Regions from separate parts of the Intrasporangium zincisolvens genome, predicted to be linked through region 1. Evidence: riboswitches for the same ligand, from Rfam matches in the RefSeq annotation. Region 1 holds a riboswitch; each other region holds the start of a gene.
The links. A riboswitch is a leader RNA that binds a small molecule or an ion and turns the genes downstream of it on or off. The one in region 1 is predicted to bind cyclic di-AMP.
Positions count from the first base shown of each region.

Region 1 (7,193 bases):
GTCTCCGCGGTGAACGCCGTCGGCGCGTCGACGCGGTCGAACGAGGCGTCGGCGACGCCACAGGCCACCCAGCCGACCGCGCCGGGCGCGCCGACGGGGCTGGCCGCCACGGCCGGCAACGCGTCCGTGGCCCTTTCGTGGACGGCGCCCGCGTCCAACGGCGGGTCGGCCGTGACCGGATACGCGGTCTACCGCGGATCGACGCCGGGCGGCGAGGGCCCGACGCCGATCGCGACGAACGTGACCGGCACCAGCTTCACCGACACCGGTGAGGTCAACGGGACCGCCTACTACTACAAGGTCGCCGCCATCAACGCGGTCGGGACCTCCGCGCAGTCGAACGAGGCGTCCGCGACGCCGCGGGCGACGGTGCCGTCGGCGCCCATCGGGCTCATCGCCTCCGCGGGCGACCGGACGGTGGCGCTGTCGTGGCAGCTGCCCGCCTCCGACGGCGGCTCCGGGGTCACGGGCTACACCGTGTACCGCGGCACCGCGGCGGGAGCCGAGAGCAGCACCCCCATCGCGACCAACGTCGCCCTGACGAGCTTCACGGACACGACAGTGACGAATGGGACGGCGTACTTCTACCGGGTGGCCGCGGTCAACGCGGTCGGCACCTCGCCGTCGTCGAACGAGGCCTCGGCGACGCCGCGCGCGACGTCCACCGCGCCGTCGGCGCCGCAGTCCCTCGTGGCGGTGGGCAGCAGCACGACGGTGACCCTGTCGTGGTCGGCGCCGGCGTCGAACGGTGGGTCCGTGGTGACCGGGTACAACGTCTACCGCGGCACCGCCGCGGGCGGCGAGGCGTCGACGCCGGTGGCCTCGAACGCCGCCGGCACGGGCTTCACCGACACCGGCCTGGCGAACGGGACGACGTACTACTACCGGGTCGCGGCGGTCAACGCGGTCGGCACCTCGCCGTCGTCGAACGAGGCCTCGGCGACGCCACAGGCCACCGTGGCCGGTGCGCCGACCGGGCTAGCGGCCACGGCCGGAAACGCCTCGGTGTCGCTGACCTGGGTGGCTCCCGCCTCCAACGGCGGTTCGGCCGTCACCGGGTACAACGTCTACCGCGGCACGACTGCAGGCGGCGAGGCGTCGACGCCGGTGGCCTCGAACGTCGCCGGCACGGGCTTCACCGACACCGGCGTCGCGAACGGCACCACCTACTTCTACCGCGTGACGGCGGTCAACGGCATCGGCACCTCGCCGTCGTCGAACGAGGCCTCCGCGACGCCGCGAGCGCCGGTGGCGGCCGGCTACGTCGGCCGGGTCGGGTCGCTGACGGCGTCGACGGCCCGCACGACGAGCACGGTGACGGTCGGGGCCGCCGGGGTGGCGGCCGGCCACACGGTCGTGGTCGCGGTGCTCCTGTCCACGACGAGCGTGACGGCGGCGGTGTCGGTGAAGGACTCGGCCGGCAACACCTACGTGGTGGTGCGTGACGTCAACGACGGGTCGGCCGGGGACCGAGTCGTGACGGCGGTCGCGGTGGGGGTGCGTGCCCTGCCGGCGGGCGCGACGGTGACGGTGACCTACGGGTCGTCCGCGGAGACACACCTGGCCGTGGATGAGCTGGCGGGCGTCACGGGGGTCGACGTCAGTGCGGGGGCGACGGGGACCGGTACGGCGTTCAGCTCGGGGTCGGTGACCACGTCGGCCGCCGGTGACGAGCTCTTTGCCGTGACCGGTATGGAGTCGAGCAGCGCGGTACCGGCCTGGGGGGCCGGCTGGACCGGGTTGCCGACGCTGAGCGTGTCGACCGACCACCTCGCGACCGCCTACCGGGGCGCGACGACGGCCGGCCCGTACGCGGCGAGCGGCACCGGGGGCGGGCAGTGGATGGCAGCCCTCACCGCCTTCCGCACCGGCTGACGCGACGTCTCGAGCTCCTGACGCCGGGTGGCCCGGTCCGCGACGTCCCTCCACGTCCGCCGAGGACCGGGCGACCTGCGCCGTGGCCCCGAAAGGCCTCATCCCCCCGGACCGGCGCGGCCCGACCGGTTGCCGCACGGACCCCTGGACCCGCACGGTCGACCGGCCGCCCGCGGCCGGCCCCGGTCAGGATGCCCTCGGACGGGCGGTGTGCGGCATCCGCCGCCGGGTGATCCGGGGGTCGTCCCCGGGTGGAGCGGATGCCGCGAAACCGGTCACGACGCGCGCGTCCCGCCGCTAGCGTGGCGCCCGAGCGCGACGTTCGGTCACCGACCGGACGTCGGCGGTCGGGGTCAGGGGGAGGAGCGGTCATGGCGCTGTCCGATGCCGCGGTGCGGGCGCTGCGCCACGCGGACCAGATGATCCGCGAGGCCGAGCGCGGCGACGTGTTCACCGTCTACGACGCCTGCCGCGCCGCGGTGGGTGCACTGGCGCCGGTCGACGACTTCTACGTCGCTCTCGTCCGGGAGCGGGACCGGCGCATCTCCTACCCGTACATGTTCAGCAACGGTGCCTACGAGGAGACCGGCACCCTGACCTACGGCCCCGGCGGCGTGGTCGCCTGGGTGCTGGCCTCGCAGCGGCCCTACCGCCACCGCGACGACGGCGGGGCGCTGCTCAACCGCGGGGTCCGCTTCGGCGACGACGACCTGTCGGCCGATGCCGTCGTCGTGCCGATGCTCGGCGAGGACGGCGTCGTGGGGCTGCTCGGCGCCCTTTCGGACACACCCGACTCCATGGGCGACGAGGTCGTCACCGCCCTCGAGTGGCTGGCCGGGCTCGTCCTGGACCGGGTCCTCGCGGCCCGGCCGGAGCGCCGGCTCAACCTGCCGCTCGTCTACCCCGAGCTCGAGGACTCCGGCCGCGCCGGCGTCCTCATGAGCGTCAACCGGACGGCGACGGCCCTGACCGAGATGGCGGCCGAGATCGAGGAGGTACGGCGTCGGCTGGCCCAGGATCCCTCCGACCCGGCGGTCCAGGACCGTCTCGCGGCCCTGGGGCGCCGGTGCTTCGAGGTGCAGGCCTCCCTCGTGACGCGTCTCGGCCACCAGGCCGGCGACGACCCCGAGGCGGGCGACCGCGCAGCCGCGGCAGCAGACCCCCTCGAGGTGCTGTCGCCGCGCGAGCGGGCCGTCGTCGAGATCGTCACCGGGCCGGACGGCGACCCGGGCAACGCCGGGGTCGCGCGGGCCCTCGGGATCGGCACCGCGACGGTGAAGACCCACATGGCCTCCGTGCTGTCCAAGCTCGGCCTCCAGCACCGCAGCGAGCTGCGCTGGCTCGTCGGGCGGGTCGCGCCTCCGCGCTGACGCATTTCGCCGAAACGCGGACAGGGCTGGCACCCCGACCTACTCTGGTTCGGAACCCGGCCCGGCAGGCCCGCCACGACGCGGAGCCCAGGATCCCGGACCGGGTGACATGACGCCCCGGCACGACGTCGGGGCGGCGCCCCGGTCCGCCGAGTCCTGTCCGCCGGGGGCGCGCCTTCATACCTCACCGGACAGGAACGGGGGACCCACTCGCGTCCGGCCCTGTGCCGGACTTGGGGTGAAGCCGCCATGCGCGGCCGGGCATCTTCCGCCCGAACCCGACAGCTCACCTCGCAGGCGTGGGAAGGGAATTCGCCATGCCCGCCATCGCTCGCACCCCTGCGCGCCAACCTCGCTCCCGCCTGGGCGCCGGCCTGCTGCTCGCGCCGCTGCTGGCCGTCGGCGCACTCGGTGCCGTCGCCGCATCGCCGCCCACGCCGGCCGGCCACCTCGACACGAGTGCCCGCGAAGCCGACACGGCGACCTGGGCCAACGCGTCCGACGCCGCCCAGGACCGCGACCGCGTCGACGTCCGGCTCTCGCTGGCCTCGACGGCGGCCGTGCCGCTCGGGACCCGGGCCGTGCGGGTCGCGGCCGCCCAGAAGGGCAAGCCCTACCGCTGGGGCGCCGCCGGCCCCACGGCCTTCGACTGCTCCGGGCTCGTGCACTACGTCTACGACGCGCGCCTGGCCCAGGACCTGCCGCGGACCGCGAACGCCCAGCGCCTCGACACGACCCGCGTCTCGCGCTCGGGGGTGCGTCCGGGTGACCTCATCTTCTTCATGCGGTCCGGGAAGGCCTACCACGTCGGCATCTACGCGGGCTCGGGCAAGGTGTGGCACGCCCCCAAGCCGGGCAAGCGCGTCGAGCTGGTCCGCATCTGGACGAGCGGCTGGGTCGCCGGACGCGTCCGCTGAGCCCGACGCGTCGGCGGTGGGTCAGTGCCGCCGGCGCGTGCCGCGCGTGCTCGGTCCGGCGGCGTGGATCTCGGCGGCGACGCTGCGCAGGGCGTCCGCGATCGTCGTGAGCACCTCGGTCACCTGGGGGAGCGTCGCCGGGTCGAGGGTGTCGAGGGTGTGCGGCATCCAGTCGCGGACCTGCCCGACCTGTGCCATCCCGGCCTCGGGGATGCGCACCGTGCTGCGACGCCGGTCGACCTGGTCGGGCACCCGCTCGATGAGGCCGCGTCGCTCGAGCCGGTCGACGAGGGTCGTCGTCGAGCTCGTCGTCAGGCCCAGCGCCTGGGCCAGCTCGGTCTGGCCGAGGGAGCCGCGGGCCAGCAGGTAGCTGACGGCGCGGCTCTCGTTGACCGTGAGGTCGAGATGCGCGGCCGCTGCCAGGCGGTAGTGCTCGCCGGCGAGGATCAGCTCGCGCAGGGCGGCGGTGGCCGCGGCGCGGTCCTGCGTGCTGGTCTGCGTACGGGTCGGCGTCATGGAGCCAACCTAGCGAGAGGCGGCTCGATCATCGACCAGGTGGACCGACAAGTGACGTGATGGTCGAACTGCTTGATGATCGCGTGATTTGGCCCTATCGTGGGTCGTGCAGCGCCGGGGGCACCCGGGCCGTGGCCGCGGTCCGCGTCACCCCTGGACGCGAGGTCGAGCAGCGTGCTTCGTGTCCGCGGCGCTGCGGCACGTCACCGGGGGCCCGAGGTGGCGGGCGCCGCCTCCCCTCGCGAGGGCGGCGCCCCACCTCGGGCATCGTCGTGCGCGCCGCGCCGTGCGCGCCTCGCCGTCACCGCGGTCGAGGACCCCCTGCCCCTCCAGTAGTCTGGTCGCCGCTCGTGACGGGGGACGCGAGCGCAGCCCGAGCGCCGGGACCACCCTCCGGCCCGACGACCAGAGGACAAGGACCCGCCAGCGTGGACGCGTCGACGCAGCTGACCCCACCGGTCAGCGTCATCATGCCGCTGCTCAACGAGGAGCGGCACCTGCGCGACGCGGTCGCCATGATCCTGACGCAGGACTACTCAGGCCCCATCGAGGTCGTCCTCGCCCTCGGCCCCTCGACCGACCGCACCGACGAGGTCGCCGACGCGCTCGCCGCCGAGGACCCCCGGGTGCGGCTCGTGCGCAACCCGAGCGGGCGCACCCCCGACGGTCTCAACGCCGCGATCGGCGCGTCGAGCGGTGAGGTCATCGTCCGCGTCGACGGGCACGCCGAGATCCCCGACGACTACGTCTCGTGCGCCGTGGCCGAGCTCCAGCGCGTCGGTGCCGACAACGTCGGCGGCATCATGGACGCGCGTGGCACCACCGACTTCGAGCGCGCCGTCGCCTGCGCCATGCGCAGCCCCCTCGGCGTCGGGGCCTCCCGCTTCCACACCGGCGGGGAGGCCGGCGAGGCCGACACCGTCTACCTCGGCGTCTTCCGGCGCACGGCCCTCGAGCGCGTCGGCGGCTACGACCCGCACTTCTCCCGCGCCCAGGACTGGGAGATGAACCACCGGATCCGTGAGACCGGCGGACGCGTGTGGTTCACCCCCGAGCTCAAGGTCACCTACCGGCCACGCGCGTCGGTCTCCGCGCTCGCCAAGCAGTACTTCCACTACGGACGCTGGCGGCGCGTCGTGGCCCGCCACCACGAGGGCACGATCAACCACCGCTACCTCGCGCCGCCGGTCATGGTCGGCGTCACGACCGCCGCGACCGTCGTGGGCTTCTTCTGGGCCCCGGCCTGGGTGGTGCCGGCCGCCTACGTCGCCGGCGTCACGGCGGGAGGCCTGGCCATCTCCGGCGGCGAGTCGCCCCGCACCCGTGCCACCCTGCCCGTCGTGCTCGCGACGATGCACTGGGCGTGGGGCATAGGGTTCCTGACGAGCCCGCGGCGCCTGACGCGCTGAGCCCTCCCACCTGCTGCCACGAAGGACACCGACACCGTGATGGACCATGCCAAGGAGGCGGCCGCCCTCGCCCGGGACGCCCTCATGCGGCAGCTGGCCAAGCGCCGGCTCGCCACCCGCCTGACCCGTGAGGGTCTGCAGCCGGGCGCCGACGCGCCGTTCCGATGCGCGGTCTACTTCTCCGACGAGCCGGTCAACCTCTACCAGATCCGCCAGTGGTACGCGCCGCTGCAGGAGCTCGCGAAGACCCAGCCGGTCGTCGTCATCTCGCGGATGCCGGAGACGACCCTGATGCTGCTCGACGAGTGCCCCCTGCCGGTCCTGCACGCCCCCCGGGTCACCGAGATCGAGTCGTTCATGGCCGACCACGAGATCGGGCTCGTCCTCTACGTCAACCAGAACGTCCGCAACTTCCAGATGCTGCGCTTCGCGACGCCTGCGCACGTCTTCGTCAGCCACGGCGAGAGCGACAAGTCGTACATGGCCAGCAACCAGCTCAAGGCCTACGACCGTGTCTTCATCGCCGGACAGGCGGCGGCCGAGCGGCTCAGCGGCGCGCTCGTCGACTTCGACGTCCCTGCGCGCGCCGTCGAGATCGGCCGCCCGCAGAACGACACGACGTACCCGGCGCCCCACCTGCCCGCCGACGGCCGCACCACGGTCCTCTACGCGCCGACGTGGGAGGGCGACCGCGCGAGCATGGCCTACGGGTCGATCGCAACCCACGGCGAGGCCATCCTCACGGCGCTGCTCGCCGACCCGCGCTTCCGCGTCGTCTACCGGCCGCACCCGCGCTCCGGCGCGTTCCAGCGCTCCTACGGCGCCGCGTCCGCCCGGCTCTCGGCCCTCGTCGAGCAGGCCAACGCCGCCGACCCGAGCGCCCACCACCTCGTCGACACCCACACCGCCTTCGGGTGGCACCTGGGCGCGCTCGACGCGTGCATCACCGACGTGTCGGCCGTGGCTCTCGACTGGCTCGCCACGGGCAAGCCGCTCGTGCTGACCCGGCCCAGCTCGCCGAGCGCCGAGGTGGAGCCGACGCGCCTCAACACGAGCGTCCCGCTCGTGGCGGCGGCCGACGCGGCAGGCATCGTCGCGGTCCTCGA
Region 1 covers NZ_JAWIIL010000005.1:68,723-75,915, forward strand. Annotated here, with positions in the region: gene RY076_RS14620 (fibronectin type III domain-containing protein) at 1-1,875, shown strand, start outside; gene RY076_RS14625 (LuxR C-terminal-related transcriptional regulator) at 2,247-3,245, shown strand; cyclic di-AMP (ydaO/yuaA leader) riboswitch at 3,421-3,559, shown strand; gene RY076_RS14630 (C40 family peptidase) at 3,563-4,162, shown strand; gene RY076_RS14635 (MarR family winged helix-turn-helix transcriptional regulator) at 4,184-4,678, opposite strand; gene RY076_RS14640 (glycosyltransferase family 2 protein) at 5,107-6,087, shown strand; gene RY076_RS14645 (CDP-glycerol glycerophosphotransferase family protein) at 6,127-7,193, shown strand, end outside.

Region 2 (7,193 bases), on a different contig from region 1:
ACCTCGTCCACGGGCCACTTCGTCAACAGCCTGCACCTGTGGTCGGTCGAGCTGCTCTTCTTCTTCATGGTCATCCACCTGTGGGGCAAGTTCTGGATGGCCGCCTGGCGCGGCGGTCGCGCGCTGACATGGATCACCGGCGTCGTCGCCTTCCTCGTCTCGATCGGCACGGCGTTCACCGGCTACCTCGTGCAGGGCAACTTCGACAGCCAGTGGATCAGCACCCAGGCCAAGGACGGGCTCAACTCCGTCGGCGTCGGGGCCTTCTTCAACGTCCTCGACAGCGGACAGATGCTCCTGTTCCACGTGACGCTCCTGCCGCTCACCGTCGGCGCCATCGCCGTCGTCCACGTCGTCCTCGTACGTCGACACGGCGTCGTACCCCCGCTCGGCGAGGAGCTCGACGAGCCGTCCACGGAGGAGGTGTCGGCACCATGACCACGACCAGGACGCGTCCACCCACCGGGGCGGCCCCCCGAGGCCGACGCCGCACGCCCGACGCACACTCGTTCCCGACGCGCCGCTACGACCTCGTCAAGGAGTTCGTCCTCGCGCTGGTCGGCGTCATCGTCCTGACGATCGCGCTCGCGATCGCCTTCGGGTCTCCCGACGAGCGGGCGATCAGCCTGCAGGACTGGGCCCGGAGCGCGCCGAACGACATCGTCGCGACCGCCGCTGCCGAGCTGTCCGGTGACAGCACCACGGCGGGCTACGGACCGCCGTACAACACCGCGTCCGACGGACAGACGCTGCTCGGGCTGCCGCTGCAGAAGCTGGCGGGCGTCACCTACCCGATCGACGCCGCACAGGACTTCGTCATCACGCCGCTCCAGTCGGTCACGGGCGATCCAGCCCTCAGCCTGGCCCTCCGTCGCTGGCGGACGGCCGGCGACGAGCAGCGCGCCGCCTGGGCGAGCGCCTACGCCACCGCCCTCGGCGCCGCCCCGAACGGCGACCCGGCCCAGGTGGCGGCCGGGAGTTACGGACCGGTGCCGACGCTCGCGACCGCCTACGCGAAGGTCGCCGCGGCCGGTGGCCTCGAGCAGATGGTGAGCAACGGCTCCTTCTACGGCAACGACCCGACGCGCCGGCTGCTGCTGCTCGCCGACGGCACCTACCTCGAGGACCAGGCGCGAGCGCGCAGCCTCGGCGGCGACCAGTGGGGGATGATGAACGAGACCGGCAACTACCCCGGCCAACCGTGGCTGTGGCTCTACACCTTCTGGTACCAGGTGCCCCCGTTCAGCACGTCCGACAACGCCGACGCGCTGGTCTGGGGCCTGATGATGGTGCTCTCGCTGCTGCTCGTGCTCCTGCCGTTCATCCCCGGGCTGCGTGACATCCCACGGCTCGTGCCGCTGCACCGGGTCATCTGGCGCGACTGGTACGGGCGCGGGCGACGTGGCGGCGGCGCGCCGCGGCCCTAGCCGAGAAGCTCGCCTGGACCACCTGGACCCGGTGGCCGTCCGGTCGGCGGCCCAGGCGGAGAGGGGCGCCCGAGCCGCTGCTCGGGCGCCTTGACCGCTGCCGCCCCGGTGACGGCCGCCTACGGCAGCGCGTGTTGTCACCGGGGTCGCCCGGGTCCGCGCCTACGCTGGGCTCGTGGGAAGGGCAGGGGCGCTCCGCACCGCGGCCGTCGCGTTCGTGGCGGCCCTCGCGGCCTGCTCCGGCCAGACCCCGTCCGGCCGACCCGCCCCGGGCAGCGTCCCGCCTGAGAGTGGGGCCGCAACGCCGTCCGCTCCGACGCGCCCAGCGGCTACGGGCAGGACGCCGCTGACGCCCACGACGGGCCCCGGGCTGCCCTCCGCGCCAGAGCCTCCGGTCACGACGGGCCCCGGCGGCGTTCCCGCGTCGTTCCCGCTCGCGGTCGTCACCGGCCTGCAGAACCTCAAGGCGACCGTGACGCTCGACGAGCTGCGCTCGCTCGCCGCTCGCGGCTCGCTCGTCGTGCCGTGCGGGGTCACCGTGTCGCGCCCGGTGATGAGCCCGCGCGGCCCGTGCACCGACGCCGCCCGGATCGTCGACGTCGTGCGTGCCGCCCCCGGACGCGTCGCCCTGCTGCCACCCGGGCTCGTCGAACCAGCGACGAAGGTGCTCTCGATCGCAGGCCCCGGGCCGTACGGGATGTTCGGCCCGGACCTCTTCGGCGACAAGGCTGCCCGCGCGCTGCGCTACCCCGTCTCGGGCTCCGCGACGACCGGCGCCTCCTCGGCGTCGGGCGCGCTCGACCCGCGCTGGACGGCCTATGACGCCTCGACGGTCTGGACGATGACCAACCTCGGCAGCCTGTGCTCCGACCGCGGGGCCGCGACGCAGGCCGTCGCCCGCGGCCGCGGCTGGGACTGGGTCTTCGAGGGCGGCACCGCGCGGTACGCGCGTCCGGCCGTCGTCGACCCGCCCTACGAGCGGCCTTACCGGACTGTGCAGCCCGTCGACACCGGCAACCGGGGCGCGACACCACGGGTGGTGCGCCAGTCCGACGTCGCGATCGCCGACCACGAGTGCCCGATCGTCGCCGACCGCGACTACACGCCGCAGCTCGGGACGACGACCGTCTTCAGCGTGCCCGAGGCGGTCCTCCCCCGCTGGCGCGACACGCTCGGCCTCGATGTCGTGTACCTCGCTGCGAACCACATGAGCGACAAGGGAGTTCGCGGCATTCGCTCGACGCTCCGGCTCATGGACCAGTACCACATCCCCCGCACCGGGCTCGGGATGGACCTCGACGAGGCGCTGCGCCCGGCCTTCGTCGACGTCGCCGGCCTCCGCGTGGGGTTCGTCGCCGTCAACGACGTCGCCGGCGTCGCCCGCGCCGACCGCACCACGCCCGGAGTCCCCTGGATCACCCGGGCGAACATCGTCGAGGGCGTCAAGCGCGCGAGGGCCGGGGGTGCCCACCTCGTCGTGTGCAACCCGCAGTGGTGGGGCGGCGCCGAGTACCACGACGACCTCTGGCCCCTGCAGCAGAAGCAGGTTCGTTGGTTCGCCCAGGCCGGCTGCGACCACGTCATCGGCTCCGGCACCCACGTCGCCGGGCCACTGCTGCTCGGCAGGCGTGCGGCCGGCGGCGTCGGCGTCGTCCTGTCCAGCCCCGGCAACTACCTGTTCGGCCAGGGCTGGTGGCAGGAGACGCAGGAGGGCATCATCCTCGACCTCTCGTTCCGAGGCACCACGCTCGTCAACGTCCGGATGCGCCCCACGGTGATGATCCGCCAGGCGCGCCCGGCGCTCCTGGACCCGCAGGGCGATGGCCGGTACGTGCTCCAGCGCGTCCTGAAGTACTCGTCGGTCGACTACCGTCGCTGACGCGTCGGTGAGGGGGATGTCGACCGACGAGCGGTCATCAGCGGATGCGGCCTGCCCGCCACTGCGACGTCCAGATCTTCTGGAGCTTGACACGCTGACCCGGCCGCGGCGAGTGCCAGATCTTGCCGTGTCCGGCGTAGATGCCGACGTGGTAGGCCCGGCCGTGGGACATGAAGAAGATGAGATCTCCCGGCCGGACGCTGGACTTGGCGATGCGAATCGTCTTGAGCCGCTGGGCGTTCGCCGTGCGCGGCAGCTGCACGTGCAACCGCTTCTTGTACACGTAGTAGACGAGCCCGGAGCAGTCGAACGACCGTGGCCCGGCGCCGCCCCACCGGTAGGGCTTGCCGCGCTGGGCGGCGGCGATCCGCACCGCGCTCTGGCCACGGGCGATGGAGACCGCGGTCGGGGTGAGGTAGGCGACCGAGACGGTGCGCACCGCGGTGGCGGACCGACCGGTGGCGCCCGTTCCGGGCGCGGCTCCGGTGGCCGGTGTCGTGGCAGCCCCGGCCGCGGAGGGCGGGGCCGTCGTGGAGGCCGGTGGCGCCCCGCCCGTGCCGACGAGGAGGGCGCCGGCGAGCAGGGGCGTGAGGGCGAGCGAGGACAGGGAGATGCGACGTGCAGGGGTGGTGGACATGGGGGATCCCTTCCACGCCTACGAGGTGAGCTGTCGGGTTCGGACGGAAGATGCCCGGCCGCTGCTGCGGCTTCACCCCAAGGGCCGGCTGTGCGGCCCGGAAGTGGGTCCCCCGTTCCTGTCCGCGGTCTTGCCCGACTGCCCCACCGGCGGACAGGATTCGGCGCCCGGCGGGCCGCCCGGGGAAGACCCCGGGCGATGAACTCCAGTCGACGGTGACAGACACTCGGAGCCGGGAGAATGGCAGGTCCCCACCTTGGTCAACAGTTGCCAGCCCAATTCGGTGCGAAGTCGACAGAACGACAGCCCGATTCGTCGCCTTTACGGCGAGTCGGCCTCCGTGCGGGAAACGCCACAGCGGGAAACCCGGTGGACCCGACGCAGGCATCCGTCGCACCATGGACGACGCCTCGCAACGCGGATGCGGGGCCGTCGTGTTGTCGTGTCGTCGTGAGCGGGAGACCCCCGCGGAGAGGTGGGTGGCCGCATGGCCTGCTCAGCGGACCGGTTCCACCGCTGAACCTCTCCCCCATCCACCCGGCCGGCCGGGTCATCCGGTCGTGCCCGCACGCGCACGATGAAGGAACCACCGTGAAACCACTGTCCGAGAACGAGATCCGCGCATCGCTCGTGAACTGCTCGCGCCGGGAGGCGAAGCAGGCTCCGCTGCCGAACCGTTTCGAGTCATTGACCATCGACCACTGGGACGCCCTCGACTACCTGGGTTGGACCGACCGCAGCAACCCGCAGCGGGCCTACGTCGTCGTCCCCGTCGACGACGAACCGATCGGCTTCGTGCTCCGCGCGAGCGACAAGAAGGGCGGCCGCAGCGCCATGTGCGCGTGGTGCGAGGACGTCTTCGCCACGAGCGACGTGTCACTGTTCGTCGCCCGCCGCGCTGGCGCCGCCGGCCGTGACGGCAACAGTCTCGGCACGCTCGTGCACGCCGACTTCAGCTGCTCCACCCACGTGCGGCGCCTGCCCAACGCCCTCGAGGGCGGCCTCGACCCGCACGCCCTCGTCGACCGGCGCGTCGAGGAGCTGCGGACGCGGTCCGCGGCCTTCGCGCGGCGCGTCCGGCACGGCTGACCTCCCAGCCCGCCCGGCATCCGCACGTCGGGGCGTGGCGGGTTGGACGGTCGGGGCGGACGTCCGCTACGGTGGGCCGACGCCCTCGCAGGTGTAGTTCAGTAGCAGAACAGCCTTCTTCCAGAAGGAAGACGCACGTGCAATTCGTGCCGCCTGCTCCAGTAGACGAAGGGCCCGGTCTCGTGACCGGGCCCTTCGTGCGTCTGCGGCCGCTCGCGCGGTGGGTCGGCTCAGCCCACCGGAACGGGGTCGGGGCGCGGCGTCGACTCGGACCCCGACGCGCCCGGCTCGCTTGGCGTGCCGCCCTCCTCGCGGATGCCGAACCGGGCGTAGACGCGTGCCAGGGGGCCGGGCAGCCACCAGTTCGCATCGCCGAGCAACCGCATCGTCGCCGGCACGACGACCATGCGCACGAGGAGCGCGTCGAGGACGATCGCGACGATCATCGCGACGCCGATGAGCTTGATGAAGGTGATCGACGATGCCGAGAAGAAGCCGATGACGACGAGGATGAGCAGGGCCGCGGACGTGATGATCCGGCCGGTGCGCTGCATGCCGGTCGCGACGGCGGCCCGGTTGTCGCCGGTGCGGTCGTACTGCTCGCGGATCCGCGACAGGAGGAACACCTCGTAGTCCATCGACAGGCCGAAGACGAGCGTCATGACGAGGATCGGCTGGGTGGCCTCGACGAACCCGGTGGACTCGAAGCCGAGCCACGAGGACAGGTGGCCCTCCTGGAAGACCCACGTGACGACGCCGAGGGTGGCCGCGAGCGTGGCGAGGTTGAGCAGGATCGCCTTGAGCGGCATGAGCAGCGAGCCGAAGGCGAGGAAGAGCAGCAGGAACGTCGCGCCGGCCACGACGAGACCCATGAGCGGCAGGGTGGCGCCGATGGAGTCGAGCCGGTCGATGAGCTGGGCCGTCGGGCCGGTGACAAGAGCCTGCCGGACGCCGTCGCTGTGCAGCCCGCGGATACCGGCCACGACGTCCTTGGCCTGCTGGTCGAGCGACTCCCCGCGGTACGTGACCGACACGGCCGCGAGGTCACCGTCGGCGCCGACGACCTGCGCTCCGGTGACGCCGTCGAGGCGGCGCAGGTCGGCCAGGTACCGGCCGAGGGCAGCCTGCCCCTCGGCGGACGCGACGGGCGCGTCGAGCGTCGCGGCGACGACCACCGGGTCGGTCGTCGTGACGCCGAAGTCCCGCGCGAGGACCTGGCTCACCACGCGCGTCTCGGCCTCGGCCGGCAGCACCCGCTCGTCGACGCCGCCGAAGCGCACCCCGAGGAAGGGCGCGGCCAGCACGGCCAGGACCGCGAGGCCCGACGCGAGGAAGACGACCGGGCGCCGCATGACGAGCTCGGCGAGGCGCGACCAGAACCCGGTGCCGCGCTCGACCCGGTGCGACCGGCGCAGCGACCACCGGTCGACGCGGCTGCCGAGCATCGCGAGGACGGCGGGCAGGACGACCACGGCCGCCACCGCGGCGATGAGCACCGCCGCGATCCCGCCGATCCCCATGGAGCGCAGGAAGGTCTGCGGGAACAGCAGCAGGCCGGACAGCGCCACGGCGACGGTGGCGGCCGACACCGCGACGGTCCGCCCGGCAGTGGCCACGGTGCGACGGGTGGCGGCGAAGCGGTCGTGACCCGCGGCGAGCTCCTCGCGGAAGCGCCCGACCATGAGCAGGCCGTAGTCGATGGCGAGTCCGAGACCGAGGATCGTCACGAGGTTGATGGCGAAGATGCTGACGTCGGTGAACGAGGTGACGGCACGGATCGCCGCGAAGGCACCGACGATAGACAGGCCGCCGACGAGCAGCGGCAGCGAGGCGGCCACGACGCTGCCGAAGATGACGACGAGCAGCACGAGCAGGATCGGCATCGACAGCGACTCGGCCCGGCCGATGTCGGCGGCGACGCGGTCGGAGATGTCGAGGTTGGCGGCGGCCGGGCCGCCGAGCCGGACGCCGTAGCCGGCGTCGGCGAGTCGGGCGCGCAGCGTGTCGACGGCCGCGGCGTCCCCCGTGAGGACCTGCGGGTCGCGCAACGTCACGGCCGCGTAGGTCGTGCGGCCGCCGGGCGCGACGAACGCGTCGCTGCGGGTGCTCCAGTACGTGTGGGTGGCCACGACGTCGGACGCCGGGAGCGCGGCCAGCGCGG
Region 2 covers NZ_JAWIIL010000003.1:125,807-132,999, reverse strand. Annotated here, with positions in the region: gene RY076_RS09130 (cytochrome b N-terminal domain-containing protein) at 1-438, shown strand, start outside; gene RY076_RS09125 (hypothetical protein) at 435-1,427, shown strand; gene RY076_RS09120 (CapA family protein) at 1,603-3,306, shown strand; gene RY076_RS09115 (C40 family peptidase) at 3,344-3,943, opposite strand; cyclic di-AMP (ydaO/yuaA leader) riboswitch at 3,947-4,083, opposite strand; gene RY076_RS09110 (FBP domain-containing protein) at 4,535-5,032, shown strand; tRNA gene RY076_RS09105 (tRNA-Gly) at 5,120-5,193, shown strand; gene RY076_RS09100 (MMPL family transporter) at 5,263-7,193, opposite strand, start outside.
Region 2: it holds a riboswitch for cyclic di-AMP, as region 1 does, so the genes downstream of both, RY076_RS09115 (C40 family peptidase) here and RY076_RS14630 (C40 family peptidase) in region 1, are expected to answer to the same signal.

Region 3 (7,193 bases), on a different contig from region 1:
TCCCACCAGAAGGTGTGGTGCGGGAAGGTGTTCGTGTCGTTCCAGCTCAGCTTCTGGGTCAGGAACCACTCGGCGCCCCCGAGCCGCGCGATCTGCGGGTAGGCCGCCGCGTAGCCGAAGGAGTCGGGCAGCCAGACGCCGGCGCAGCGTCGGCCCAGCTCGCGCTCGAAGAACCGCTGGCCGTGGAGCAGCTGGCGCACGAGCGACTCACCGCTCGGCATGACGCCGTCGGCCTCGACCCACTGGCCGCCGACCGGCTCCCACGTGCCGGCCTCGACGGCGTCGAGGATGCGCTGCCAGATGGCCGGCTGGTGATCCTTGGTCCACGCGTACTGCTGCGCCGACGAGCAGGCGAAGACCAGCTCGGGGTAGTCGGCGGCGAGGGCCGTGACGTTGGCGAAGGTGCGCGCGCACTTGCGCACGGTCTCGCGCACCGGCCACAGCCACGCGGAGTCGATGTGGGCGTGGCCGACCGCGGTGAGGCGCTGGGCGCTCGTCGCGGCCGGCGCCGCGAGGACCTCGGCGAGCGCGGCCCGGGCCGCCACGGCCGTGCCGCGCACGTCGTGGACGTCGAGGACCGCCAGGGCGTCGTCGAGCGCGGCGGTCACCTCGAGGCGTCGGGCGTCGCGCTCGGGCAGCTCGCCGGCGAGGTCGACGAGGACGTCGAGGTCCATGGCGAGGCCGAAGACCTCCGGCTCGAACACGGCGACGTCGATGCGGCCGAGGACGTAGCGCGGGTCGTCGCCGGCCGTCGCGAGGTCGCCGAGCCCGGTGGGCCGGAAGCCGTGCTCCATGACGGCCGGGTTGCCGGCGGCCTCGAGGTGCAGGTGGATCGGCTCGCCGCCGGCGGCGTCGGGGCTGACGCGGTACCAGCGGTTCATCGGGTGGATGCCCTTGAGCGGCGTGCCGGCGGCGTCGTGGAGCAGGCCCTCGGCCTGGAAGCCGGGCCCCTCGCCGCGGAACCCGAGGTCGACGACCACCTCGACGCACTGCCCGGCGAACGCGTCGGGCACTGCCCCGGTGATCTCGAACCACCACGTCGACCACGGCTCACCCCAGGGCGTGCCCGGCCCGACCGGCTCGTGCGGCGCCGCCAGCGCCTCGGCGACCGGCACCGGCTCGCCCGGCGCGTGCCAGGCCGACACCGCGAGGGGCGTCCGGTCGCGGTGTACCGCAGGAAGGACGTGCTCGGCGAGCACACGGCGGGAGCGGGCGAGCACGTGCGAGCTGTCGTCGAACACGCGTCGACCCTAGCCAGACGAGGGCTGCCGCGAGCCGTTCCCGCACGACACACCCGCGACGCCGGCTTTTACCGGACGTCATGACCCCGTGAAGGCAGAATGGCCACACCCCAGTGTGACCTGCGTCACAATCAGGCCACGGTAAAGGCCAGGTAAAGGCCGCCCATGCACTCATTCAAGGACGAATCCGACGCGCCCCCGTTACCTCGGCGTGACATTGCCCGGTTGAGTCGTCTACAGTTCCGGGAGTCCGGCCCCCCTGGCCGGGCGCGTACGAGGTGGACCGCCTAGTCCTGTCACCGCCTTGAACGTGAGATCAGACCTTGTGACAGGAGCGGAGGAACCACACGTTTCTCCGGGCGTCCGGCACCACGACTCCGGACGTCCTTGGGGTGAAGTACCCATCCGGGCCGAGCACGACACACGGCACGGGAGGGAGCCGGGCACCTTTCCGCCCGAACCCGACAGCTAACTTCGTAGGCGCGGAGAGGTACATGACTGAGATCATCCGCGGGCGCCACCGTGCGCCAGGACGCCACAATCCCCTCAACGAACTCAAGCTTCTCGCCCGTGAGTCGGCTCAGCCGGCCATGAAGGGCGCCGCCATCGTCGCGGCCACCGGCGGCATCCTCGCCACCTTCGCGGGTCCGGCCAGCGCCGACGAGGCCAAGGCCGCCAACGGTGCCGTCACCGCTCTCGGCTCCCCCGCCGTCGTCGGCCCGGCCGCCACGCGAGCCGCAGCCCCCTCGACGGCCCTGTCGAAGATCGGCTTCCAGCCGCAGGTGCAGCAGGCCGTCGCGCAGCGCACCGCCAAGGCCAAGCCGGCCGTCATCGAGGACGTCGTCGTCGAGAAGGCCCGCCAGGCCGCCGTCGACCGCAAGGCCGCTGCCGAGCGGGCCTCCCGCGAGGCCTCGCGTCAGTCCCTGCTGAGCAGCACCGTCTCGGTCAAGTCGAACAGCAACGGCTCGGTCCCGAGCGCGTCGTCGGGCATGCGCTCGTCGCACAACTGGGCCACCGCTGGCCAGTGCACGTGGGGCGCCCTCAACAAGTGGTACCAGTCCGAGGGCTACTACCCCGGCGGCTGGACCGGCAACGCCATGGAGTGGGCCTCGGGCGCCGCTTCCGCCGGCTACACCGTCAGCGGCACGCCGCGCACCCGCTCGATCGTCGTCATGCAGCCCGGCGTCAACGGCTCGGGCAGCGTCGGGCACGTCGCCTGGGTCACGGCCGTCAACGGCGACCAGGTCACCATCATCGAGATGAACGCGATGGCCGGCCCGTACAACTACAACACCCGCACCGTCACCGACAAGGCGGGGATGAAGTACATCTACGCGCCGTGACCTGACCGGTGCGCCCGCGAGAGAGGGCGGGGACGACTTCGTGTCGTCCCCGCCCTCTCTGCATGTCCGAGGCCGCCACCCGGGCGGTCCGGCCTGGTCTGCAGGCCGATGGGCTCAGCGCGGCTCGGGCGGCGGTTCGGGGCCGACGTGCGGCTCGCCGAGGAACCGCTGCACCCAGGCGACGTCGTGCCACGCACCGTTCTTCCAGCCGACCCTGCGGTAGGTACCGACCGGCTCGAACCCGAAGGACGCGTGGAGCCGGTTGCTCGCCTCGTTCGGCTGGGCGATGCCGGCCGCCGCCATCCGGTAGCCGCGCTCGGTGAGCCGCTCGATCAGTGCCGTGTAGAGGGCCCGGCCGGCACCGGTCCTGTGGCTCGCGGGGTCGAGGTACACCGACACCTCGCAGGACCAGCGGTAGGCCGGACGGGCCTTGAACGGCCCGCCGTAGGCGTAGCCGACGACCTCGCCGCCGTCCTCGAGGACGAGCCAGGCGTGCGTCGCGACGGCGGCCTCGATCCGGGCCGCCACCTCTGCCTCGGCCGGCGGCTCGAGCTCGAAGGTGACGGCCGTGTCGAGGACGTAGGGCCGGTAGATGCGCGCACAGTCGGCGGCGTCGGCGGCCGTGGCGTCACGCACGACCCGGGAGGCGCGCCCCGGATGGGGTGGGTGCGGCGGGTTCTCGGTCGGCATGTCGCGATGCTAGGGCGCGCCGCCCGGCCGCTCGTCATCCGGCTGGCCCTCGCCCGGCCGGCCCTCACCCGACTGTCCCCCGCGCAGCCGCTCGCCGGCCCGCGGCTCGCGGGCCTCCTCCTCGCCTGCACGTGTCTCGTCGGGCTGCGGCTCCTCCGACAACCAGCGCCGCCGGCGTCGGTTGCTGCCCGGGGCCTCGGCGGCGAAGCGCGACACGACCATCGCCACGAAGGTCACGAGGTAGACCTGCCCGATGACCGCCTCGGACATGGCGGCGAGGCGCCCGACCTCGGTGACCGGAACGAAGTCGCCATAGCCGAGCGTCGCGATCGTCGTGAGGCTGAAGTACATGTAGACGGTCGAGGAGACGTTCTCGCCGAAGTAGTGCACGTCGGGAGTCCACGCGTCGATCGTCTGGAAGAGCAGCGAGTACGCGACCGCGAGCTGCAGGTAGGCGGCGACGGCGCCGAGGACGGTCTGGAGGGTCACCCGCTGGTGCCACACGAGGCGGCCCGCGCAGAGGACCGGCGTCACGAAGGCGGCGAGGCACCAGAACGCGTCGGGCTGGATCGCCGCCGGAGGCCGCGCGGCCCCCGGGACGGCCTCGAAGAGGATGATGACGAGGTTGCCGACGACGCTGAGACCGACGAACCAGTCCATGATCCGGCACATGCGGCGTGACGCCCCGGAGGCGCGGGTCGCGACGACGAGCGCCGCACCAGTGACCGCGTGGGTGATGAACCGGCCGGTGTAGGAGAAGCGCACGTCGACGAGCGACTGCGTGACGATCGCGACGAGGACGAACAGCAGCACGAGGTCGAAGCGGTCGAGGAGGACTCTCCGGCGACCGACGGGCTCGTCCATGGCTGCCTCCTGCGTCCGGTGCGAGGGCTGCGCTCCGAGAATAGGCGTCGGCGCGTGCCTCAGACCCCGGATCGGCGGTGGAGGCGCCGGACCGCGACCTCGGCCACCGCCTCCAGACGCAGCGCCTCGGCCTCCTCGAGGGAGTGGACGCGGCCGACGGCGAAGGCCGTCGCGACATCGCCGGCCCGGGCCACCTCGGCGACGGCGACCCTCGTGGCGACGGTGTCGTGGTGTTCGCCGAGGACCTCCTGGACGTGCTCGGCGGCCTCGGCGATGCGCACGACGCGACGACCGGTGACCGGTGCGGCGGCCTCGGCCGCGTAGCGCAGGCGCTTGGCCGCCTTGCGCGCGTCGTGCAGCAGGGCGGCGCGGCCGTCCGTGTCGGGTTCGGCGAGCGCCTCCCGGGCGAGACGGTCGAAGCGGGCGCCCTCCTGGCGGATCCGGCGACGGGCGACGCGTCGGGCCGGGTCGGCGGCCCGCGCCGTGAGGGGCGGGTCGGCGGCGAGGGCCTCGAGTCCGGCGAGGGCCGAACGGTACCGCCGCGAGGCCAGCACCTCCAGCACGTGGGGGCGGCGGCTCTCGAGGTCCTGCTCGAGGGCTCGCGTCAGGGCCCGGTGCCCCCGACGGGCGAGCTCGGCGCCGTCGATGCCCGCAGCAGCCGGCGCATGGGCGGCCACGCGTTCGAGGACGACCTCGGCGTCACGCACCCGGCCCAGCTCGGACGCCGCCCATTGCAGCTCTGCGCGCAGCGGCTCGGTGCGGGACGCGTCGACGAGGGGGCGGAACGTCGCCAGTGCGCTGCGGGCCCGACGCATCGCGACCCGGAGGTCGTGGACGTCCGGCGCCCCGCCACCCGGCCCCTCGGCGGCGCGGACCGCACGCACCTGCTCGTCCAGCCACCAGCGCAGCAGCTCCCCGGCGGGATCGTCGCGGCCCGGCCGCCACCGCTGCCCCGCGTCGGGCGGGTCGGGGACCGCTGGCGGTGGGGGCACAGGTCCTGTCTACCCCCGCGCGGCGCCCGGAGACCGGTGAACGGACGGACCCTGTGAACCGTGGACAGACGCCTGCACGGTCGCGGCTGCGGAACGTAGAGTCGAGAGGTGGCACGGGTCACCGATCCGCCGAAGGTGCATCCGGCCGGCTCCCTCGGTGCCGCGCCGTCGGCGTCCACGCCCGGCGTCGCGCCGCAGCGCGGATCCCCGCCCACGTCGCCGCACTCGTCCCCGCTCATGGCCCCGTACGCGTCGCCGCTCATGGCCCCGCCCCCGGGCCCCCCGCCGGCGGACCCCGACCCGCCACCCGGGTCGACGCGCCGCCTCGCCCGGTTGCGCGACGTGCCCCGACGCGTCTGGGTCGCGGTGCTCGTCGTGCTGCTCATCGCGGGCGCGGGACTCACCTTCGCGCTGACGCGGCCCCCTGAACCGCCCGCCCTGACCCAGCGCGACGTCGACGCGAGCGTCCAGCGCGGGCTCCAGGCCTACAGCGAGGAGCAGGCCGCCGCGCCCGCAGACGCCACCAGGGCCCACCGCGCGATCGAGCCCTCGCTCGTCGTCGTCTCGACGCGGACGACGACGTCGACGGGCACCGAGGAGGGCACCGGCGCCGGTGTCGTCGTCAACGACGCCGGCACGGTGCTGACGGCCAACCACGTCATCGCCGGGGCCGGCACCATCACCGTGCAGTTCGCCGACGGCACGAGCTCACCCGCCCGGGTGCTGAAGAGCCAGCCGGAGAACGACATCGCCACCCTGGTGCCGACGCGGCTGCCGGGCACCGTCGTGCCGGCCGTCCTCGGCGGCGGTGTGCAGGTGGGGGCGCCGGTCTTCGCCGTGGGACACCCGCTCGGGCTCACCGACTCGCTGTCGGCCGGCGTCGTGTCGGCGCTCGACCGCACGGTCACCGTGCCGGACGGGCGGCACCTGCAGCACCTCATCCAGTTCGACGCCGCCGTCAACCCCGGCAACTCGGGTGGACCGCTGCTCGACACGGCGGGGCACGTCGTCGGCATCGTCACGGGCCTGGCGAACCCCACCGACCAGGCGCTGTTCGTCGGCATCGGCTTCGCCGTGCCCATCGCGACAGCCGGCAGCGCCGCCGGGAGCCCGCCCCACTGACCAGCCCGACGAGACCAGCCCGACGAGACCAGGAGACAGCATGGACGACGAGAACCGCCCCGCCTCCGAGCCCGACTCGGCGACCGGCACGGCGCCCGACGCAGCGCCCGACGCAGCGCCCGACGCAGCGCCCGACACCGCAGCCGACCACCGGCTCCTCGAGCAGGCGCTCTACGAGGTCAAGCGGACCATCGTCGGGCAGGACGTGCTGCTCGAGCGGATGGTCGTGGCACTGCTCGCGCGCGGCCACCTGCTCGTCGAGGGCGTGCCGGGCCTCGCCAAGACGATGGCGATCAAGACCCTCGCCGCCACCGTCGGCGGGGAGTTCCAGCGCATCCAGTTCACCCCCGACCTCGTGCCGGCCGACCTCGTCGGCACCCGGATCTGGAACCAGCGCGACGGCGAGTTCCAGGTGTCGCTCGGGCCGGTCTTCGCCAACCTCGTGCTCGCCGACGAGGTCAACCGCGCGCCGGCGAAGGTGCAGAGCGCCCTGCTCGAGGTCATGCAGGAGCGCCAGGTGACGATCGGTCGCCAGACCTACCCGGCGCCCGACCCGTTCCTCGTCATGGCCACCCAGAACCCGATCGAGTCCGAGGGCACCTACCAGCTGCCCGAGGCGCAGGTGGACCGCTTCATGCTCAAGGTCCTCATCGGGTACCCCTCCGCCGCAGAGGAGTTCGTCGTCGTGGAACGGCAGATCGCGGCGGCGGCGAAGACGGCGCAGGTCCTCGACCCGGACGTGCTGCGCCGCTTCCAGCACGAGGTCGACGCGGTGTACGTCGACCCCGCCGTCATCGAGTACGCCGTGCGGCTCGCGTCTGCGACGCGCAACCCGGCCTCGGTCGGGCGAGACGACCTGTCGCGGCTCGTCACCTACGGGGCGAGCCCCCGCGCGTCGATCAACCTCGTGCTCGCGGCACGGGCGCTGGCCTTCCTGCGCG
Region 3 covers NZ_JAWIIL010000001.1:400,145-407,337, reverse strand. Annotated here, with positions in the region: gene RY076_RS01855 (alpha-mannosidase) at 1-1,241, opposite strand, end outside; cyclic di-AMP (ydaO/yuaA leader) riboswitch at 1,532-1,736, shown strand; gene RY076_RS01850 (CHAP domain-containing protein) at 1,832-2,584, shown strand; gene RY076_RS01845 (GNAT family N-acetyltransferase) at 2,699-3,274, opposite strand; gene RY076_RS01840 (potassium channel family protein) at 3,284-4,138, opposite strand; gene RY076_RS01835 (CHAD domain-containing protein) at 4,198-5,130, opposite strand; gene RY076_RS01830 (S1C family serine protease) at 5,239-6,252, shown strand; gene RY076_RS01825 (AAA family ATPase) at 6,293-7,193, shown strand, end outside.
Region 3: it holds a riboswitch for cyclic di-AMP, as region 1 does, so the genes downstream of both, RY076_RS01850 (CHAP domain-containing protein) here and RY076_RS14630 (C40 family peptidase) in region 1, are expected to answer to the same signal.

Region 4 (7,193 bases), on a different contig from region 1:
ATCCCCGTCGGTGACCCGACGCACTTCACGGGCGGCGCCCTCAGCTCGGGCGTCCTGCCCACTGCCGGGCCCGGCACGCACTTCCGGGTGACATTCGACAAGGCCGGCACCTTCCCGTACATCTGCATGTTCCACGACGGGATGGGCATGGTCGGCACGGTCGTCGTCACGCGCGACCACCACCACCACGACCACTGAGCGAGTCGGAGGACGACGCGTGGTGGGGCGGTGCGCCGACACCGCCCCACCCACGCAGGACCGGATGCCTCGCAACCGGGCGCGCGCGCAAAAGGGACATCGAGGGAGCATCCACGACGATCCCGGCGCGCGCCCGGCCGACTCGCCCCGAGTTGCAGGAAGTCGCAGCAATCCAAGCCCCCACGACGACACGAGGTGTGTCACCGTGAACTAAGGGTCGAAACAGCGGCCAGGTCAGCATCAGCTCCGGCCGGACCCCTGCACACTTGCTCGTCCCGCCGCGGCGCTCTCCCGGGACCTAGGCTTCACCTCCCGGATCTGGCCACCCGAAACGCGGCGGGACGAGCCTCATCATGTCGACCCCGCCGCACCCGCGCGTGCATCTGCGTGGCCCCCTGGCCCGCCGTCGACGGGTCGCCGACAGCCTGTTGCGGTGGTACCCCTGGTGGGTACGGGCAGCCTATGAGCAGAACCGTCGCAGCGATCGTCACCGAGTTGGCCCGCGTCGAGGACCAGGTGCGCTGGGCTTCGCTCGGGGCCGGCACCCGCACCGACGCGCTGCGCCTGGCCGAGCTCACCGCCCGGGAGGATGCGCTCGTTCGCGAGCTGCGCGCCGTCGACGTCAGCATCGACCTGTCGGCGAGCCCCACACCGGCACCGGCCCCCGCTCTCTGACACCTACCGGTCCCACGGGTCGGCAGGGAGAGGGCCCGACGCAGCGGACGGCGGGCCGACCCACCGCACCACTCCCCCGCCCCGTCCACGCGTGCCACGATGTGAGGGCGTCGCACGACGAAACGGAGCACGCCATGGCCACCGACCCCGCCCACGGCTTCCTCACCGAACCGCCCCTGACCGACGACGTCCGCAGCGCGTTCGAGGGCGACCTCGACACCCAGGGCTTCGTCATGAACCTGTCGCACCTCTGGGCCCACGACCCCGCCGCGCACGACACGCTCTTCGCCCTGCTGGCCGACATGGTGCGCATCGGTGGGCTGAGCTTCCGGCAGCGGGGCATCCTCGTCAGCGCCGCCGCAGCCACCGCCGGTGACTCCTACTGCGCGCTCGCGTGGGGCAACCGCCTCGCCGGCGAGGCCGGACCCGACGTCGCCGGAGCCGTGCTGAGCGGCGACGACGCGGCGCTCGACCCCGCGGACGCGGTGCTGGCCGCGTGGGCGCGCACGGTGGCGCGGGACGCCAACGCTACGACCCCCGCCGATCTCGAGCCACTGCGTGCGGCCGGGTTCGATGACCGCCAGATCTTCGCCATCACGGTCTTCGTGGCACTGCGCCGGGCCTTCTCGATGGTCAACGCGGCCCTCGGCGCGCAGCCGGACGCCCAGCTGCGCTCGGCGGCCTCGACGCCGGTCGGCGCCGCGGTGTCGTTCGGCCGCCCCAGCGCCGGCGCACCCTCGGCCACGAGCGTCGGGGACTGAACGAGCCCTAGGCCCGGTCACCACCCTGCACGGCCACCCCGCGCAGCAGCGCCAGGTACTCCTCGACCGGGCGAGTCCCGGGCACGGCGGCAAAGCCGTTGGCGAGAACGAACGGCGTCGCCGTGATGCCGAGGTCCCGGGCCTGCTTCTCGTCCGCCCGGACCTCGCCGGAGTAGTGGTCGGACGCAAGGACCGCGGCGACGCGCCGCTCGTCGAGGCCGCACTCGGCGCCGAGCCGCTGGAGCACCTCCGGCTCGTCCAGCGGCAGGCCCTCGCGGAAGTGCGCGGAGAAGAACCGCTCCACGGCCGCCGACTGCAGCGCCGGGCCACCCAGCTCGCGCGCGAGGGCAACGAGGCGGTGCGCGTCGAAGCTGTTGGCCGTGACGGCGGAGTCGAGGTCGAAGACGAGGTCGTCGGCCTCGGCCACCTCGTGGGCGTGCGCGCGTAGAGCCCGCTCGGCCTCGGCCTCCTCGTCGGGCCGGGAGCCGATCCGGTCGGGGACCGGCTCGTTGCGCCGGGCCGGCCACTCGGGGTCCAGCTCGTAGGCGCGCAGCCGCACCGTGACGTCGTGCGGACGCTCGAAGGCGTGGATCGCCGCCTCGATCCGGCGCTTGGCGATCCAGGACCACGGGCAGACGAGGTCGGCCCAGACGTCGAGCTCGATGAGGGTCGTGGACTCTGCAGCAGGCTGGACGGTCATCACCTCATCCAACCACGGCACTGACCTCGGGCGGCCACCCCGAACGACGTCGCGCCCCCACCCTGGTGGGTGGGGGCGCGACGGAGGTACGTGGCGTGGTGCGGCTGCGACTCAGGCGCGGCCGTAGCCCGACGGCGTGGTCCAGATCGAGTGGTAGCCGATCGTCGTGCCGGGACGCTGCGCGTCGATCATGACGCCGGGGCTGACGTAGATGCCCACGTGGTAGGCGGGCGAGCCGAAGAACACGAGGTCGCCGGCGCGCGGGTTGCTGACCGACGTGGTGAACGCCTGCTGCTGCGACGCGGTGCGGGGCAGCGAGACGCCGGCCTGGCGGTAGACGTACTGGACGAAGCCCGAGCAGTCGAAGCCCGACGGGCTCGTGCCGCCGTAGACGTACGGGACGCCGAAGTAGGACTGGGCGATGCCGACGATGCCGGACGCCGTGGGCGCCGGGTCGAGGGACACGCGGGAGGCCGAGCGGGACGCGCGGTCGGCCGCCTGCTGGCGGGCGTCCTCCGCGGCCTTGGCGGCGGCGCGCTCCTTCTCGAGCTTGACGTCCTTGATGACGACCGGCTTGACCGTCGCCTGCTTCGCGGCCGGCTTGGCGTAGCCGATCGAGGAGAGGGCGTTGGTCGCCTTGAGCGTGCCGACCTGGGGACCGACGACCGACGGTGCCGCGGTGCTCGAGCCGTCGGCAGCGCTCGCCGGACCGGCGAACGTGGCGACGAGGCCGCCGGAGGCAGCCACGATCGCGGCACCCTTCACGGCGGGCTGAGCAGACTCCTTGGCGATGAGCTTGAGCTCGGCGATCGCGTTGAACCGCCCGGGGGCGCGGTGGCGCCCGGTAACGTTCTGAGCCACGTTTGACCTCTCGACGCCTACGAGGTGAGCTGTCGGGTTCGGGCGGATTGAGGTACTGCTCGCCCGGCCTTCGCTCGGACCTTGCGGTCCACGGAGGGCTTCACCCCGAGGACGTCCGGAGACGCCCGAAGGTGGTTCCCCCGCTCCTGCCATGCGGATCGTGCAGGGGCCCCGGGTCGATGGCAGGATTAGGCGGTTCGACCCGTGGCACTCGCCCGACGGGGAGAGCGAGCGGGGCTCACGCTACCCAAGATCCTCGCGAGTTGTCATCCCGAGAGCCCGCCGATTTCCACGGATTTTTCACCGGATCATCCGAGGCCGCCCGAAATCCCCACAGTCCCAGCACAATCCGACGGGGAGAAACGGGCATAACGGACAGGCCGGACGCGTCCGTCCAGTGAGCACGCCCGCGGGCGCACCCATGGCCCGGGCCGCCGGCCCGGCAGCGGGACCGGGTCAGGCGGCCTGGCAGAAGACGTGGACGGCCACCTCGTCGGGCAGCGACACGCCCTCACCGGCACCGGGGGCCTCGCTCACGGCGACGACGCGGCCGCCCTCGCGGACGACGCGGACGCGCGCCCCCGGCAGCACACCGGCGGAGGTGAGCAGGGCCAGCGCCTCGGGGTCGACCTGCACCGGCTCGCCGATGCGGCGGATCGTCACGACGGCCGGCTCGGCGCCCGCCGCCGTGGTCAGCGCCGTCAGCCCGGTGAGGAAGCCCGACGCGGCGTCCTCGGACACGCCGAGCTCGTGCAGGCCGGGGATCGGGTTGCCGTACGGAGACTCGAGGCCGCCCTCGATGAGGCCGAGGATCTTGCGCTCGACCTTCTCGGACATGACGTGTTCCCAGCGGCACGCCTCGTCGTGGGCGTACTCCCACTCGAGGCCGATGACGTCGACGAGGAGCCGCTCGGCGAGGCGGTGCTTGCGCATGACGCGCGTGGCGAGGAGCCGGCCGTGGTCGGACAGCTCGAGGTGGCGGTCGCCGGACACCGCGACGAGGCCGTCGCGCTCCATCCGGGCCACGGTCTGCGACACGGTCGGGCCGGAGTGGCCCAGACGCTCCGCGATGCGTGCGCGCAGGGGGACGATGCCCTCCTCCTCGAGCTCGAAGATGGTGCGCAGGTACATCTCGGTGGTGTCGATCAGGTCCGTCACGGTCATACCTTCTCAGAATCAGGACGCCTCGGGCGCCGCCCCTCCCGCCGCTGCTTCCGCCGCCCTTCCCGCGGCTCCTCCCGCGGTGCCGGCGTCGCGCCCCCGCAGGGGACGCGTCGGGTCGTGGCGCGGCACCCAGATGCGCAGCCACCCCGCGCCCAGGAGCGCCGCCGCGCCGAGGACGACAGCGGACGCGCCGAGGGTCAGGACGGCCGTCAGGGCTGACAACGCCAGCGGGCCCGCCGCCCTTCCCAGGTCGGCGCACAGGCGCCACCCGCCGAGGAACTGGGCGCGCCCGTCGGCCGGTGACGCGTCGGCCCCGAGGGTCATGATGAGCCCCGCGCCGAGGCCGTTGCCGATGCCGAGCACCGTGGCGGCCGCCGTCACGGCGACGAGGGACGTGGCGAGCGGCATCAGCGCCATGCCGAGCCCGAGCACGAGCATGCTCGGCACCGCGGCGGCCACCCGCCCGTACCGGTCCATGAGCCAGCCCGACGGGTAGAACAGGAGCATGTCGACGGCGCCGGCGACGCCGAACACGAGCGAGGTCTGCGCCGGGCTGAACCCGACCGACTCCGCCCAGAGCGGCACGAGCGCCTCACGGATCGCCCGCGCACCGGCGACGCACATGGCGCCGGTGCCGAGGGTCAGCAGCACGTGCCGGTGCTCGAGGAGCACCGACGCCACCGAGCGCGGGGCGCGCGCCCGACCCCCGACGCCAGGGCTCCCCCGGCCTCCCGCGTGGACGTCGTGGCCGGCGGTGATGTCGGGCGCGACGAGCACGAGCAGGAACGCCGCCACGCTCGCGACGCCGCCGACGACGTAGGCCGACTCGATGCCCCACCGGGCGATGACGAGCGAGCCGAGGAACGGCCCGATGAAGTAGCCGATGCGGTGCACGCCGCCGAGGGTCGACAGGGCCCGGGCCCGCATCGCGACCGGCACCGCCTCGGTGAGGTAGGCCTGCCGGGCCAGCCCGAAGAGGGAACCGGCAAGGCCGATGACGAGCACGCCGGCGAAGAGCGCGGCGACGGAGCCGGCCAGCGCCGCCACGAGCATGCCGGCCGCCTCGACGACGGCCGCCACGAGCAGCGCCCGCCGCTCGCCGATGCGCGCCGCGAGCGCCCCGGACGGCAGGTCTCCCAGCAGCTGCCCGATGCCGAGCGTCCCGACGAGCAGGGCCGCGACGCCGAGCGAGGCCCCGAGCTCGCGGGCCGAGACGGCGATGATCGGCGCGACCGCGCCGGCGCCCGTCGAGCCGAGCAGCGTCGGCCCGTACGCCGACAGCGCGATGGCGCGCAGCCGGACCGGCTCTCCCTCCGACGCGTCAGCCGGGCGTCGCGGTGCGCGTCCGGTATGTCCCGGTTCGGGCCCGGGCCCGCCGTTCCGCTCCCCCTGAGTCTCGGTCACGCCACAGGACCCTAACGATCGGGTTACTCAGGTGGCCGGGTCGTTCCGGCCGACGGAACGATGGGGGCCGTGACGACGAGCGAGCGGGCGACAGGTGCCTTGGCGGTGGCAGCGGCCACCGCTCTCGTCGTCGCGCTCATCTCTCCCGTGGCGACCGCCGTCATCGGCCTCATCCTCTTCGGCACCCTGGCCGTCCTGCTCGAGCTGCGCTACCTCGTCGGCCGTCTGCCCGTCATCGCCCGGCGCGACGTCGTCAGCGGCCTCGCGGTGCTCCTGGCCGGCACGAGCCTGCTGCGCCTCGCCGAGCACGTCCTCGGCACCCAGGCCCGGCGCGCCGAGGCCGTTCTCGGCTTCTGCGTCGTCGCGCTCGTGGCCCGGGTGGGGCTGAGCGGACGCCGACGGGTCGTCGCGTACGTCGTCGCCGTGCTCCTCGCGGCCGCGTCCCTCGTGTGGCCCGACCACTACGCGTTCGCGCTGCTGCACCTGCACCAGCTCGTCGTCCTCGTCTTCCTCTGGGACTGGGCCGCTCGGCTGCCCCGGGCCCGCGAGCGACGTCTGTTCCGCGGCGTCCAGCTCGTGTGGGGGCTGCTCGTGCCCGCCGTCGTGCTCGCCGGCGCCGTCGACACGTGGCTCACCGGCGACCCCGGCATCGCCCGCAGCATCGTCGGCGACGGGCGCTCGCTCGTGGCCGCGGCCGCCCTGCCCGGCGACGCGTCGGCCCCGCTGGGGCTGCGCCTGCTGACCGTCTACGCGTTCCTGCAGACGATGCAGCTGCTCGTGTGGGTCGCGTTCATGCCGCGCTTCGCCACCGAGGAGTCGGCCGCCTTCGAGAGCCGGTTCCCGTGGCTCACCGGCGCCCGGGTCTGGGCGGTCGGGTTCATCGCGGCCGCGGTGTTCGCCGTCGTCTTCGCGATGGGCTTCCGGCAGGGGCAGGTGCTCTTCGGGGCCTTGTGGTCGTGGGCCGTGCACCTCGAGATGGCGGCCGCGCTCGTCGTCGTCGCGGCGGGCCGTGGCCTCCGTTCCGCGCCGCGCCTGACCCTGGTTCCCGACCCACCAGCCGACGCGACGCCCGACGCCGGAGCCGCGCGCGCGGCCGCCCCTGCCGGTGGTGGGCACGGCACGGTCGCCGACCCACAGCCGGCCACGGCCGTCGCCCCGGAGGCCGAGGTCGGCGGCTGACCGAGGACGACCGCCGCGCGCTCCCACGCCACGGCGTCGGGTCGCGCGGTGGAAAAGTCCTTGCCCGCCCTCTCCACTCGACGTAACGTCGTCGCATCGACATGGAAGGAGGTGGTCCGAGAAGTGATCTCTTCCGGAACGTGCGAGGTGGCCACGCGATAGCCGCGTCCCCACCTCCACTCAGGAGTGAGGCAGGGCGGTCCGGTCATCCGGGCCGCCCTGTTCTGTGCCCGGCTCTTCCCGCGTCCGCA
Region 4 covers NZ_JAWIIL010000003.1:731,207-738,399, reverse strand. Annotated here, with positions in the region: gene RY076_RS11900 (cupredoxin domain-containing protein) at 1-198, shown strand, start outside; gene RY076_RS11895 (hypothetical protein) at 661-873, shown strand; gene RY076_RS11890 (carboxymuconolactone decarboxylase family protein) at 1,008-1,634, shown strand; gene RY076_RS11885 (DsbA family oxidoreductase) at 1,642-2,334, opposite strand; gene RY076_RS11880 (C40 family peptidase) at 2,446-3,195, opposite strand; cyclic di-AMP (ydaO/yuaA leader) riboswitch at 3,198-3,400, opposite strand; gene RY076_RS11875 (metal-dependent transcriptional regulator) at 3,652-4,353, opposite strand; gene RY076_RS11870 (MFS transporter) at 4,372-5,763, opposite strand; gene RY076_RS11865 (hypothetical protein) at 5,833-6,942, shown strand.
Region 4: it holds a riboswitch for cyclic di-AMP, as region 1 does, so the genes downstream of both, RY076_RS11880 (C40 family peptidase) here and RY076_RS14630 (C40 family peptidase) in region 1, are expected to answer to the same signal.